3 linked regions of the Siphonobacter curvatus genome follow. The protein of the gene in region 1 interacts with the protein of each later gene in a pairwise test. Links are inferred from orthologs where the notes say so. Each region holds a gene or a part of one and is shown in the gene's direction. Other genes may lie near its edges.

The links.
Region 2: the proteins of C5O19_RS08415 (region 1) and C5O19_RS23080 interact in binary tests that used the Escherichia coli proteins (3 or more experiments, as listed by UniProt). The link is inferred for Siphonobacter curvatus from one-to-one orthologs.
Region 3: the proteins of C5O19_RS08415 (region 1) and dnaE interact in binary tests that used the Escherichia coli proteins (3 or more experiments, as listed by UniProt). The link is inferred for Siphonobacter curvatus from one-to-one orthologs.

Annotation. Positions count from the first base shown.
Region 1 is NZ_PTRA01000001.1:2,055,033-2,057,995, forward strand. Bases 123-2,929 are described here. They hold C5O19_RS08415 (methionine aminotransferase), read left to right. Parts: upstream 123-847; coding sequence 848-2,011; downstream 2,012-2,929. Other genes in these bases: C5O19_RS08405 (sterol desaturase family protein), read left to right, coding at 123-458; C5O19_RS08410 (phosphoribosylpyrophosphate synthetase), read left to right, coding at 532-846; C5O19_RS08420 (redoxin domain-containing protein), read right to left, coding at 2,202-2,816. In the rest of the region: more of C5O19_RS08405, read left to right, coding at 1-122. UniProt on the Escherichia coli protein: Shows aminotransferase activity with methionine and histidine as substrates, and to a lesser extent also with phenylalanine.
Region 2 is NZ_PTRA01000007.1:55,486-58,528, reverse strand. The notes cover bases 128-3,014. They hold C5O19_RS23080 (cytochrome c oxidase subunit I), read left to right. Parts: upstream 128-566; coding sequence 567-2,462; downstream 2,463-3,014. Other genes in these bases: C5O19_RS23075 (COX15/CtaA family protein), read left to right, coding at 2,624-3,014; C5O19_RS23085 (cytochrome c oxidase subunit II), read left to right, coding at 128-536. In the rest of the region: more of C5O19_RS23085, read left to right, coding at 1-127; more of C5O19_RS23075, read left to right, coding at 3,015-3,043. UniProt on the Escherichia coli protein: Cytochrome bo(3) ubiquinol oxidase is the terminal enzyme in the aerobic respiratory chain of E.coli that predominates when cells are grown at high aeration.
Region 3 is NZ_PTRA01000001.1:3,688,443-3,692,740, reverse strand. The notes cover bases 148-4,289. They hold dnaE (DNA polymerase III subunit alpha), read left to right. Parts: upstream 148-486; coding sequence 487-4,089; downstream 4,090-4,289. Other genes in these bases: C5O19_RS15285 (beta propeller repeat protein), read right to left, coding at 148-185. Also shown: more of C5O19_RS15285, read right to left, coding at 1-147. UniProt on the Escherichia coli protein: DNA polymerase III is a complex, multichain enzyme responsible for most of the replicative synthesis in bacteria. This DNA polymerase also exhibits 3' to 5' exonuclease activity. The alpha chain is the DNA polymerase catalytic subunit.

The DNA of each region.
Region 1 (2,963 bases):
CGCCCGGTTTTATCCCGAAATTGAAGGTCATTTTTGGACGCCCCGCCAACTTTGATCCGCACGTGAGGGGTGAGTTGGAGGCTATTTTCATTGCCCAGCATCCCGAAGTAGTGGTAAGTCATCGGATGCGGAGCTATATTCTTGGGCAGCTGGTTGTCGTATCCCTACTACTATTCTTTCTGATTCTCTGGGACCAGTACTGGCCCTTACCGTTACAAGCGGGGGGAGGGGTTTTCATTGTACTGAGCCTAATTAATATCGGAGCAATTCTGGAAAAGAAAACCTGGGTGTTGTACTTGGAATACGCCCGCTTATGCAGTCTAATCCTGACTGCGTACGCCCTGACTAATAACCCCTGGTGGCTACTGACGCTGAATCTGGCCAGTGTAGTGATTCTCTTTACGTCGAATTACCTCCGCCGTCAATACGTGCATTGGGTGTACAATGAAGCGAGATAACCGAGGTTCGAAAACAGGAACTCCGGGTAAAGTCTTAACTTGCCCGGAGTTCTTCATGTAACGTAAACCTACCATGGCACAACCTACCGAACAAACCCTCGTAGACGTACTCAATCGGCTAAAAAATCAGGGCTACACGTTGGATTTTAATCTGGAAACGGATGCTCTGCACTGTCCGCAGGAAAGTCTACGCCTGCAACCCGAAGACTTTGAAATTGTAGAAACGGTTCGTCTGGAAGGCATGTCCGATCCGGATGACAATCTCATTGTATACGCAATCGAATCACACGGCGGCCAGAAAGGTACGTTGATCAGTCCCTACGGCGTTTACGCGGAAGACAGCACCAGTGCCGAGCTAGCCGCTAAACTTGCGGTAAATAGAACGTAGTATGTCCCTTGTTTCTTCCCTGACAACCAAATTGCCGAAAGTCGGTACCACTATTTTTACGACCATGTCCCAACTGGCCGCCGAACACGGTGCCCTGAATTTATCGCAGGGATTTCCGGGTTTCGACGGGTCACCCGCCTTACTGGCACTGGTCGAAAAGTATCTACGAAAAGGATTCAATCAATACGCTCCCATGACGGGCGTACAGCCCCTCCGGGAGGCCCTGGCTCGTAAAACGGAAGTCCAATACGGACAAGGGTATCATCCGGAACGGGAAATCACCATCACATCGGGAGCTACTGAGGCTCTGTTCGCGGCCATCACGGCGGTGGTACGCCCGGGTGATGAGGTACTGGTATTCGAACCGGCGTACGATAGTTACGTTCCCGCCATCGAACTCAATGGCGGAACGCCCGTCTTTGTCACCCTGGACGCTCCTGATTTTGCGGTCGACTGGGAAGACGTACGCCGCAAGATCACTGACCGTACGCGACTGATCATTGTAAATACGCCTCACAATCCAACGGGCTATGTCTGGACTCGTAATGACCTGGATCAGCTGGCTGCACTCATTCAGTACCGCGACATCTGGGTGGTTGCCGATGAAGTCTATGAACACATCACCTTCGATACTTATAACCACGTATCGCTGGCTCAGCATCCGCAATTGCGGGAGCGTACGTTTGTGTGTGGGTCCTTTGGGAAAACTTTTCACGTAACGGGCTGGAAAGTAGGGTACTGCCTGGCTCCGGCTGAGCTGAGTACGGAGTTTCGTAAAGTGCATCAGTATTTGACCTTTAGTACGGTGACACCCATCCAGTACGCCTTGGCTGAGTATCTCAATGAACCCGAGCACTACAAATCCGTGGCGGCTTTTTATCAGCAGAAGCGGGACTTTTTCCTGCGACAACTGGCCGGATCGACGTTTCAATGGAAACCTTCGCAGGGAACGTTTTTCCAGAATTTATCTTATCAAACCAAAGTGCCGGACTATGAACTAGCGGTGCGGCTGACCAAAGAAATTGGCGTAGCTTCCATTCCGACGTCCGTGTTTTTTCATCAGAAAAACGACCATAAGTTGCTGCGATTCTGCTTTGCCAAAGACGAAGAGACGTTAGAAAAAGCTGCCGAACGCCTGTGCCAGTGGCCCGGCTTTGTGAGCTGATTTGATTCCTTTTAAAAGTACAGCGGTCTGTAGTACACGGACCGCTTTTTTTTCATTCATAAGTGTACTATTCGCTGAGGAAGGAAGGCCCGAAAAACTAAAAATGCCTCCGGAAAATCCAGCGGCATTTTTCACCTTGATTGCATACACACTTACTTAAACTCTTGCCCCAAAGGGACTATATCGAATCCTAACGATTGTCGTACAGGGCCGTCAGTAACGCACGGCTGTTGCAAGTATTCGTCAGATTTTCATCAATGAAATCAAACACGATTTGCCGCTGCCGATTAATGACGTACACGGCTGGGATATAAGCGTCATCGGAAATGCCCGACACGCGTTCCCACAGCGGATGGGAGTCTGAATACACCCCAAAACTCCGGGCAATCTGGTTATACCGATCATAGGCCAGATTAAAATCCAAATCCTTCGAATCGGCGAGTTGCTGGAGCATCGGAGCGGGCTCGTTGGATAAGACGAGCAGATCGCCACCCAAACCCCGAATATTTTGATGCAAAGCCTGCAAAAAGCTCAAGTGCGAAGTCGCATAGGCATTCCAGCAGGGGCAATAAAAACTCAACACTAGCGGACGATGCTGAACTAACTCTCCCAGGGTCAGTTCGGATTGCGTTTGAAACCGGTCGGCGAGGGTTGCGTTCCAGACACCGGAGCTGGCTTTCAGCTGAAAAGAAGGAGCCGTATGACCCTGGTTTAAAGGAAGAACCCGTTCCGGACGGCGATGGGGTAGTGGCTTTACTTGTACCGCAGTAATTACACCTGATTCATCTTCAATTTCGTACAGCATGTTCTCGTGGGGATTAAGCTTGATGTAGTGGCTGCGGCGGGAGTCGAACCCGCGTCGGAGGCTTTGCAGGCCTCTGCCTCTCCACTCGACCACACAGCCCGTGTTGAATAATTGATCTGAAAACGTTTAAGGTTTGGAAGGTTTAAA
Region 2 (3,043 bases), on another replicon or contig:
CCAATGAAGTAGGTATTGATCTTTCTGATGAAGCAGCCTTTGATGACGTAATCAGCAATACCTTGTACCTCCCCAAAGGGGTGCCGGTATTATTGAAAATTCGTGCACGTGACGTACTGCACAGCGTGTTCCTTCCTCACTTACGGGTGAAAATGGATGCGGTGCCAGGTATGCCTACCAAATTCTGGTTTACGGCAACGAAAACAACGGACGAGATGAAAGCCGAGACGAACGATCCTAAATTCGAGTATCGTCTCAACTGTACGGAGATTTGTGGCCAGGGTCACTTCTCTATGAAAATGAACGTAGTGGTATTGGAAGAAGACGACTTCAAAGCTTGGTTGAAAACCCAGAAATCTTTCTTGGCTACCAATACTAGCTATTTGGATCGTGTACCGGCTCGTTTGAAAGCAAAAGCAATGAAGTATACGGAGTCGGCTGAAGAAGCTCCCGCGGGTGAGTCTGCCCCTGAAGGAGAAGCAGCTCCGGCTGATAGTACGGCCGCTGCTTCGGGTGCTACTGCTTCCCTACGTTAATTTTGCATCTTAAAAACTAAAAAAGAAGATATGGCACTGACTCACGACGATCATCACGACGTTCATGACGTTCATGAGCACGAGCATGAGCATCACGAGCAAACTTTCATCCAGAAGTACGTCTTCTCGGAAGACCATAAAATGATTGCCAAACAGTATCTGGTAACGGGTATTATCTGGGCATTCATTGGTGGATTGCTTTCCATTCTGTTCCGTCTTCAATTAGGTTTTCCTGATTTGAAACTGGATGGACTGCGGTGGCTTTTAGGCAACTGGATCAATGCAGAAGGAAAACTGGAAACAGAATTCTATCTGGCTTTAGTTACGATGCACGGTACCATCATGGTATTCTTCGTACTGACGGCAGGTTTGAGTGGTACGTTCTCGAACTTCTTGATTCCTTTACAAATTGGAGCACGTGATATGGCTTCCGGATTCCTGAACATGCTTTCGTTCTGGTTCTTCCTAGTCGCTGGTTTGATCATGTTTGCTTCCCTGTTTATTTCAACGGGACCAGCTGCCGGGGGTTGGGTAATTTATCCGCCTTTATCGGCTATTCCAACGGCTTCTAATGGCTCAGGAATGGGGATGACGCTTTGGTTGATTTCGATGGCTTTGTTCATTGTTTCTCAGTTGATGGGAGGTTTGAACTACATCACGACGATTATCAACCTGCGTACGCGGGGTATGTCTTTTAGCAAGCTTCCGCTGACGATTTGGTCATTCTTCTTGACTGCCGTATTGGGTCTGCTTTCATTCCCTGTACTGTTAGCGGCAGCTCTGTTATTGATTTTTGACCGTAGCTTCGGTACGAGCTTCTACATCTCTGAAATCTACATCGGTGGTGAAGCGTTGCCTCAGCAAGGTGGATCGGCCATTCTGTTCCAGCACTTGTTCTGGTTCCTGGGTCACCCTGAAGTATACATCGTATTATTACCAGCCTTGGGTATTACTTCTGAAGTTATTGCTACGAACTCTCGTAAGCCTATCTTCGGTTACCGAGCCATGATTGGTTCGATGTTAGGAATTACCTTACTGGCCTTTATCGTATGGGCTCACCACATGTTCGTATCGGGTATGAACCCCTTCCTGGGTTCGGTGTTTATGTTCCTGACGCTGATCATTGCGGTGCCCTCTGCTGTAAAAGCCTTTAACTACATCACTACGCTGTGGAAAGGTAACATCGTCTTTACACCGGCTATGTTGTTCTCCATCGGTCTGGTATCGCTTTTCGTTGCGGGTGGGGTTACGGGTATTATCTTGGGTAATGCCGCTCTGGATATCCAATTACACGATACGTACTTTGTAGTGGCTCACTTCCACTTAGTAATGGGTTCTGCCTCCTTCTTTGGACTGATGGCTGGGGTATACCACTGGTTCCCTAAAATGTATGGCCGTATGATGAATGATACGCTGGGTTACATTCACTTCTGGCTTACATTCATCGGGGTATTCTGCGTGTTTTTCCCCATGCACTACATCGGTATCGCCGGTTTCCCCCGTCGTTACTATTCGTTCTCAACGTACGATCTAACGAACTCTTTTGCTGATTTGAACATGTTCATCAGTGTAGCAGCTATCGTTACGTTCGCTTCACAGGGTCTCTTTGCCTGGAACTTCTTCTACTCTATGTTTAAGGGTAAGAAGTCCGTACAAAACCCCTGGCGTTCGAACACGATCGAATGGACGGCTCCTGTGGTACCGGGTCACGGTAACTGGGAAGGACCTATCCCTGCCGTATATCGTTGGCCTTACGATTATTCAAAACCAGGTGCAGTAGAAGACTATATTCCTCAAACGGTACCTTTCTCTTCAACGCCCGAGTCTAACTTACCGGAAGAAACGGAGCAAATTGCTTTAGAGAAAGCTATTGAAGAATTACATGTCTTCCAGAAAGAAGTGTCTGCCAAATCAGGTGGTCATTAATTCGGTAGCTGACCAAACGCATAAAAAAGAAAGGGCTCCTTCCAGAGCCCTTTCTTTTTTATGCGTTCTAGCATTCAAGCCAATCAACGGATTGAAATCTTTTTATCGGGGGAATAATTTCGATTGTATCTTTGTTGCCTAGTAGAAGCAAGCGTGCCGCTATGAACTTTAGAAAATTAGGCATTGCTACGATTGTTGTTGTGTACTTAGTAGTCGTAGCAGGTGGCGTGGTGCGAAGTACGGGAGCGGGTATGGGTTGTCCCGACTGGCCCCGATGTTTCGGAACTTGGGTACCACCTACGGATATCTCTCAATTACCCGCAAATTATCAGGAAATCTTTGGTGCCAAACTCAAAGGGGAGGTGCTGTTTAATCCAGTGAAAACCTGGACTGAATACATAAACCGACTTGTAGGCGTACTAGCGGGCCTTTTTGTATTTGCTACGTTATTGACGTCACTCAAATACTGGAATAAAGACCGTTCGCTGTTCTGGCTTTCGCTGGTGAGCTTTGTATTAATGGGTTTTCAAGGCTGGTTAGGAGCCAAAGTGGTTTCCACCGAATTGAAGCCTTTGATCATT
Region 3 (4,298 bases), 1.6 Mb from region 1 along the record:
ATAAGGCAAAAAAGCCAGTCGGCAGAAGTTTCTTCTAGTTCGTGTAGAAGTGATTCCGGGTCGGAAGTCCGTTGAATGATTCCTTCTTCGATGACTGTATGAGGTGTACGAGAGCTAAAGGCAAGGTACTTTTTACGACGGTTAAGTTTTAGTACATGAGCCACTTCCCAAACAATAAAAGACATCAACTCCACCATTTTGCCAGTGTAATAAATATCCTTACAAAAGGAAAAGAGGTGCTTGCTTAAATGTATGGGATGTTTAAGCGACAATGAAGCATACTTGGATGATAAAGCCATGAATTTATATCAATATAGGTTCTAATAAGTGATATCTATTTAGTTATCCACCGGTATTGATATTGGTTATCACGCATGATTAAACTTTCACGGAAAAACGTCTCCCGCTGGAACCTAACTTGCCCTCCTACGTTTTTCATCGTATCTTCAAGTTTGATTTTGTTGTAGGATAGAGAGCCCCGTTACTATGCATTTTTCCCATCTTCACTGCCATACCAAATTTTCCCTGCTCGATGGTGCCGCTGACATTGGCGGTATGTTCAAGAAAGCCAAGGCGGACGGACATTCGGCAGTAGCCATTACCGACCACGGTAATATGTTCGGCGTGTTCAAATTCGTGGCCGAAGCCGGAAAACACGGGGTAAAACCTATTGTAGGCTGTGAATTTTACGTGGTACAGGATCGGCATGAGCGGAAGTTTACCAAGGAAAAGAAAGACGTTCGGTATCACCAGCTGATGCTGGCTAAGAATGAAACGGGCTACCGAAATCTGGTCAAACTCTGCTCGCTGGGCTTTATTGAAGGCATGTACGGCAAGTACCCTCGTATCGATAAAACCCTGATCGAGCAATACCACGAAGGCCTCATTGCCACGACCTGCTGTATTGGAGCCAGCGTACCGAAAGCCATTCTGCGGAAGGGCGAAGAGGAAGGTGAAAAGGAGTTTCTGTGGTGGTTGAATATCTTCGGCGAAGACTTCTACGTCGAACTGCAGGATCACGAAATCCCCGATCAGAAGCGGGTCAATGAGGTGCTACTCAAGTTTGCCCGCAAGCATAACGTAAAGGTGATTGTTTCCAACGATAGTCACTACGTAGATCAGCAGGATGCCAACGCCCACGACATTTTGCTGTGCGTCAACACCGGTGAAAAGCAGAGTACGCCCTCGGCCAAGGACTTCTCGGATGACGAGGCCATGCCCCGCGGCTCGCGGTTTGCCTTTTACAACGATCAGTTTTATTTCAAGACAAAGAACGAAATGTTGCAGGTCTGGGGACACATTCCCGAAGGCCTGGACAATACCCAGGAGATTGTCGATAAGTGTTTCGATCCGAAACTGAAGAAAGACATTCTGCTGCCCAACTTCCCCATTCCCAACGAATTCAAGGTACACGCCGATGATACCCTGAACCAGTGGGAATACCTGCGTCACCTGACGTTTGAAGGAGCCCGCCAACGCTACGAAACCATCTCGCCCGAAGCCGAGGAACGCCTCAACTTCGAGCTGCATACCATCAAAACGATGGGCTTCGCCGGGTACTTCCTGATTGTAATGGACTTCATCAAGGCGGGGCGCGACATTGGCGTATTCGTCGGACCGGGCCGGGGCTCGGCGGCGGGTTCAGCGGTGGCGTACTGCATCGGGATTACGAACATTGATCCGATTAAGTACAATCTGCTGTTCGAGCGTTTCCTGAACCCTGACCGGAAATCCATGCCCGATATTGATACGGACTTTGACGATGCCGGTCGTCAGAAAGTCATTGATTACGTCGTCGAAAAATACGGTCGTAATCAGGTAGCCCAGATTGTGAGTTACACGGGGATGAAAGCCAAATCGGCCATTAAAGACGTAGGCAGGGTACTGGATTTACCGCTGGATGAGACGAATATCCTGACTAAACTGATTCCGGAAAAACCCCTGGATCTGAACCTGCAACGCGTCCTGCTGGCTCCCATCGACGGACCCGGCGGCGTGAAGGATAAAGAAGGCTGGGGCGGCGAGGAGATTCAGAATATCCAGAAGTTGCGGGATACGATGAAATCCAATACCGTCGCCGGAAAGGTGCTAACCGAAGCCCTGAAACTGGAAGGTTCCGTTCGGGGTACGGGTATCCACGCGGCGGGGATCATCATTGCTCCGATGGATTTGACGGAGATTATTCCCGTGTGTACCTCGAAAGATTCGGACTGGTTTATTACCCAGTTTGAAGGGAAAGTAATTGAGGATGCCGGGGTAATCAAGATGGACTTTTTGGGATTGTCCACGCTGACGATCCTGAAAAACGCTCTGGCTCTGATTAAGCAAAACCACGGCGTTGAGATTGATCTGGATACCTTACCGCTGGATGACGCCAAGACCTACGAGCTATTCCAACGCGGTGAAACCTACGCGATCTTCCAGTACGAAAGTCCGGGGATGCAGAAGTACATGAAGGAACTAAAACCCACGCGGTTTGAGGACCTTATTGCCATGAACGCCCTGTACCGACCCGGCCCAATTCAGTACATTCCTGAATTTATTGATCGGAAACACGGACGTAAACCCGTTGTGTATGACCTTCCCGAAATGGAAGAATACCTGGCCGATACCTACGGAATCACGGTGTACCAGGAGCAGGTAATGTTGCTGTCGCAGAAACTGGCGGGCTTCTCCAAAGGGGACGCCGACGTACTGCGGAAGGCCATGGGTAAGAAAGACCGGGCGACGCTGGATAAGATGAAGGGCAAATTCATGGAAGGAGCCGTAGCCAAAGGCCTGGATGCCAAAAAACTCGAAAAGGTCTGGACCGACTGGGAAGCCTTCGCTCAGTACGCCTTCAACAAGTCGCATTCGACCTGTTACGCGTTCGTAGCCTACCAAACAGCCTACCTGAAGGCCCACTATCCGGAAGAGTACATGGCGGCCAACTTAACCAACGAGCTGGGCGACATCAAAAAGATTACGCTCTTCATGGAGGAAACCCGCCGGATGGGTCTCGACGTATTAGGCCCTGACGTGAACGAATCCATCAAGGAATTCAACGTTAATAAGAAGAAGCAGATTCGGTTTGGCCTGGGTGGAATCAAGGGTACGGGCGATGCGGCCGTGGATAGCATCATTCAGGAACGAAATGCCAATGGTCCGTACCAGGATATTTTTGATTTCGTTACGCGGATCAACCTGCGTACGGTGAACAAGAAAACGCTGGAATCGCTGGCCTACGCCGGTGCCTTCGACAGCTTTGGCATTAACCGGGCGGCGTTTTTTGCCGATACGGGAACGGGTACGTTTATTGAAACACTGATTCGATACGCCAACAAACACCACGAAGAAAAAGCCGCCGCTCAGGTGTCCCTTTTCGGAGCGATGAGTGGGGGCGGCGGAGCCAACATGATGGCTCCCCGCGTACCGTCGACGGAGCCCTGGGCCCGGATGATCGAACTCAACCAGGAACGCGATGTGATTGGCGTATACATTTCCGGTCACCCGCTGGATGAGTTCCGGATTGAGCTGGATAACTTCTGCGATATTACGCTCGACCGTTTCCGCGATTCGGAAGAGGAAAAAAACTGGTACAACCGCGACGTCCGCATTGCCGGAATCGTGACCAAGTATCAGGAACGATACGCCAAGAATGGTAATCCCTTCTGTCTGTTTACGATTGAAGATTACGCCGGAAGCATGGAACTGGCCCTGTTTGGCGACGATTACGTCAAAATGGGTCAGTATGTAGCCCAGGATCGTTTCCTGTACATTCGGGGAAAACTACAACCCAGCTGGCGGAACCAGGGCCAGTACGAGTTCAAGGCGACCCAGATTCAGCTTCTGCCCGAAGTACGGGAGAAGATGTGTAAGCAGTTGAGTCTGGAGATTAACTTACAGGAAGTCAGCGGCGAATTGGTAGCCAGTCTGAGCGAGTTGTTCAAGCAGAATCCGGGCACCTGTAACTTATTCGTGAAACTCAAAGACTCGGAAAGTCCGGTAGAAGTAACGCTGCAAAGTCGCTTTAATAAAATCAACGTTTCGAATGATTTGATTAAGGGGTTGGAGCAGTTGGTGGGAAAGAACAGTTTTCGGTTGAATTAAGTGTTTTTAGTATAAAGGAAAGACCCACTGGCTTTGGTTGGTGGGTCTTTTTGTTTAAGCTACTTTTTGATTGCTGTTCATTGTGTTGCTTAACCTAAACGCCTATAAAGCAAGGGATCCTCAAAAAGAGGAAAAAAATAAATTTTGGTTTTTGATAACCTTATGTTGTTGATATCTATACTCTATAAATGAACTGAATTCTTAAGAAT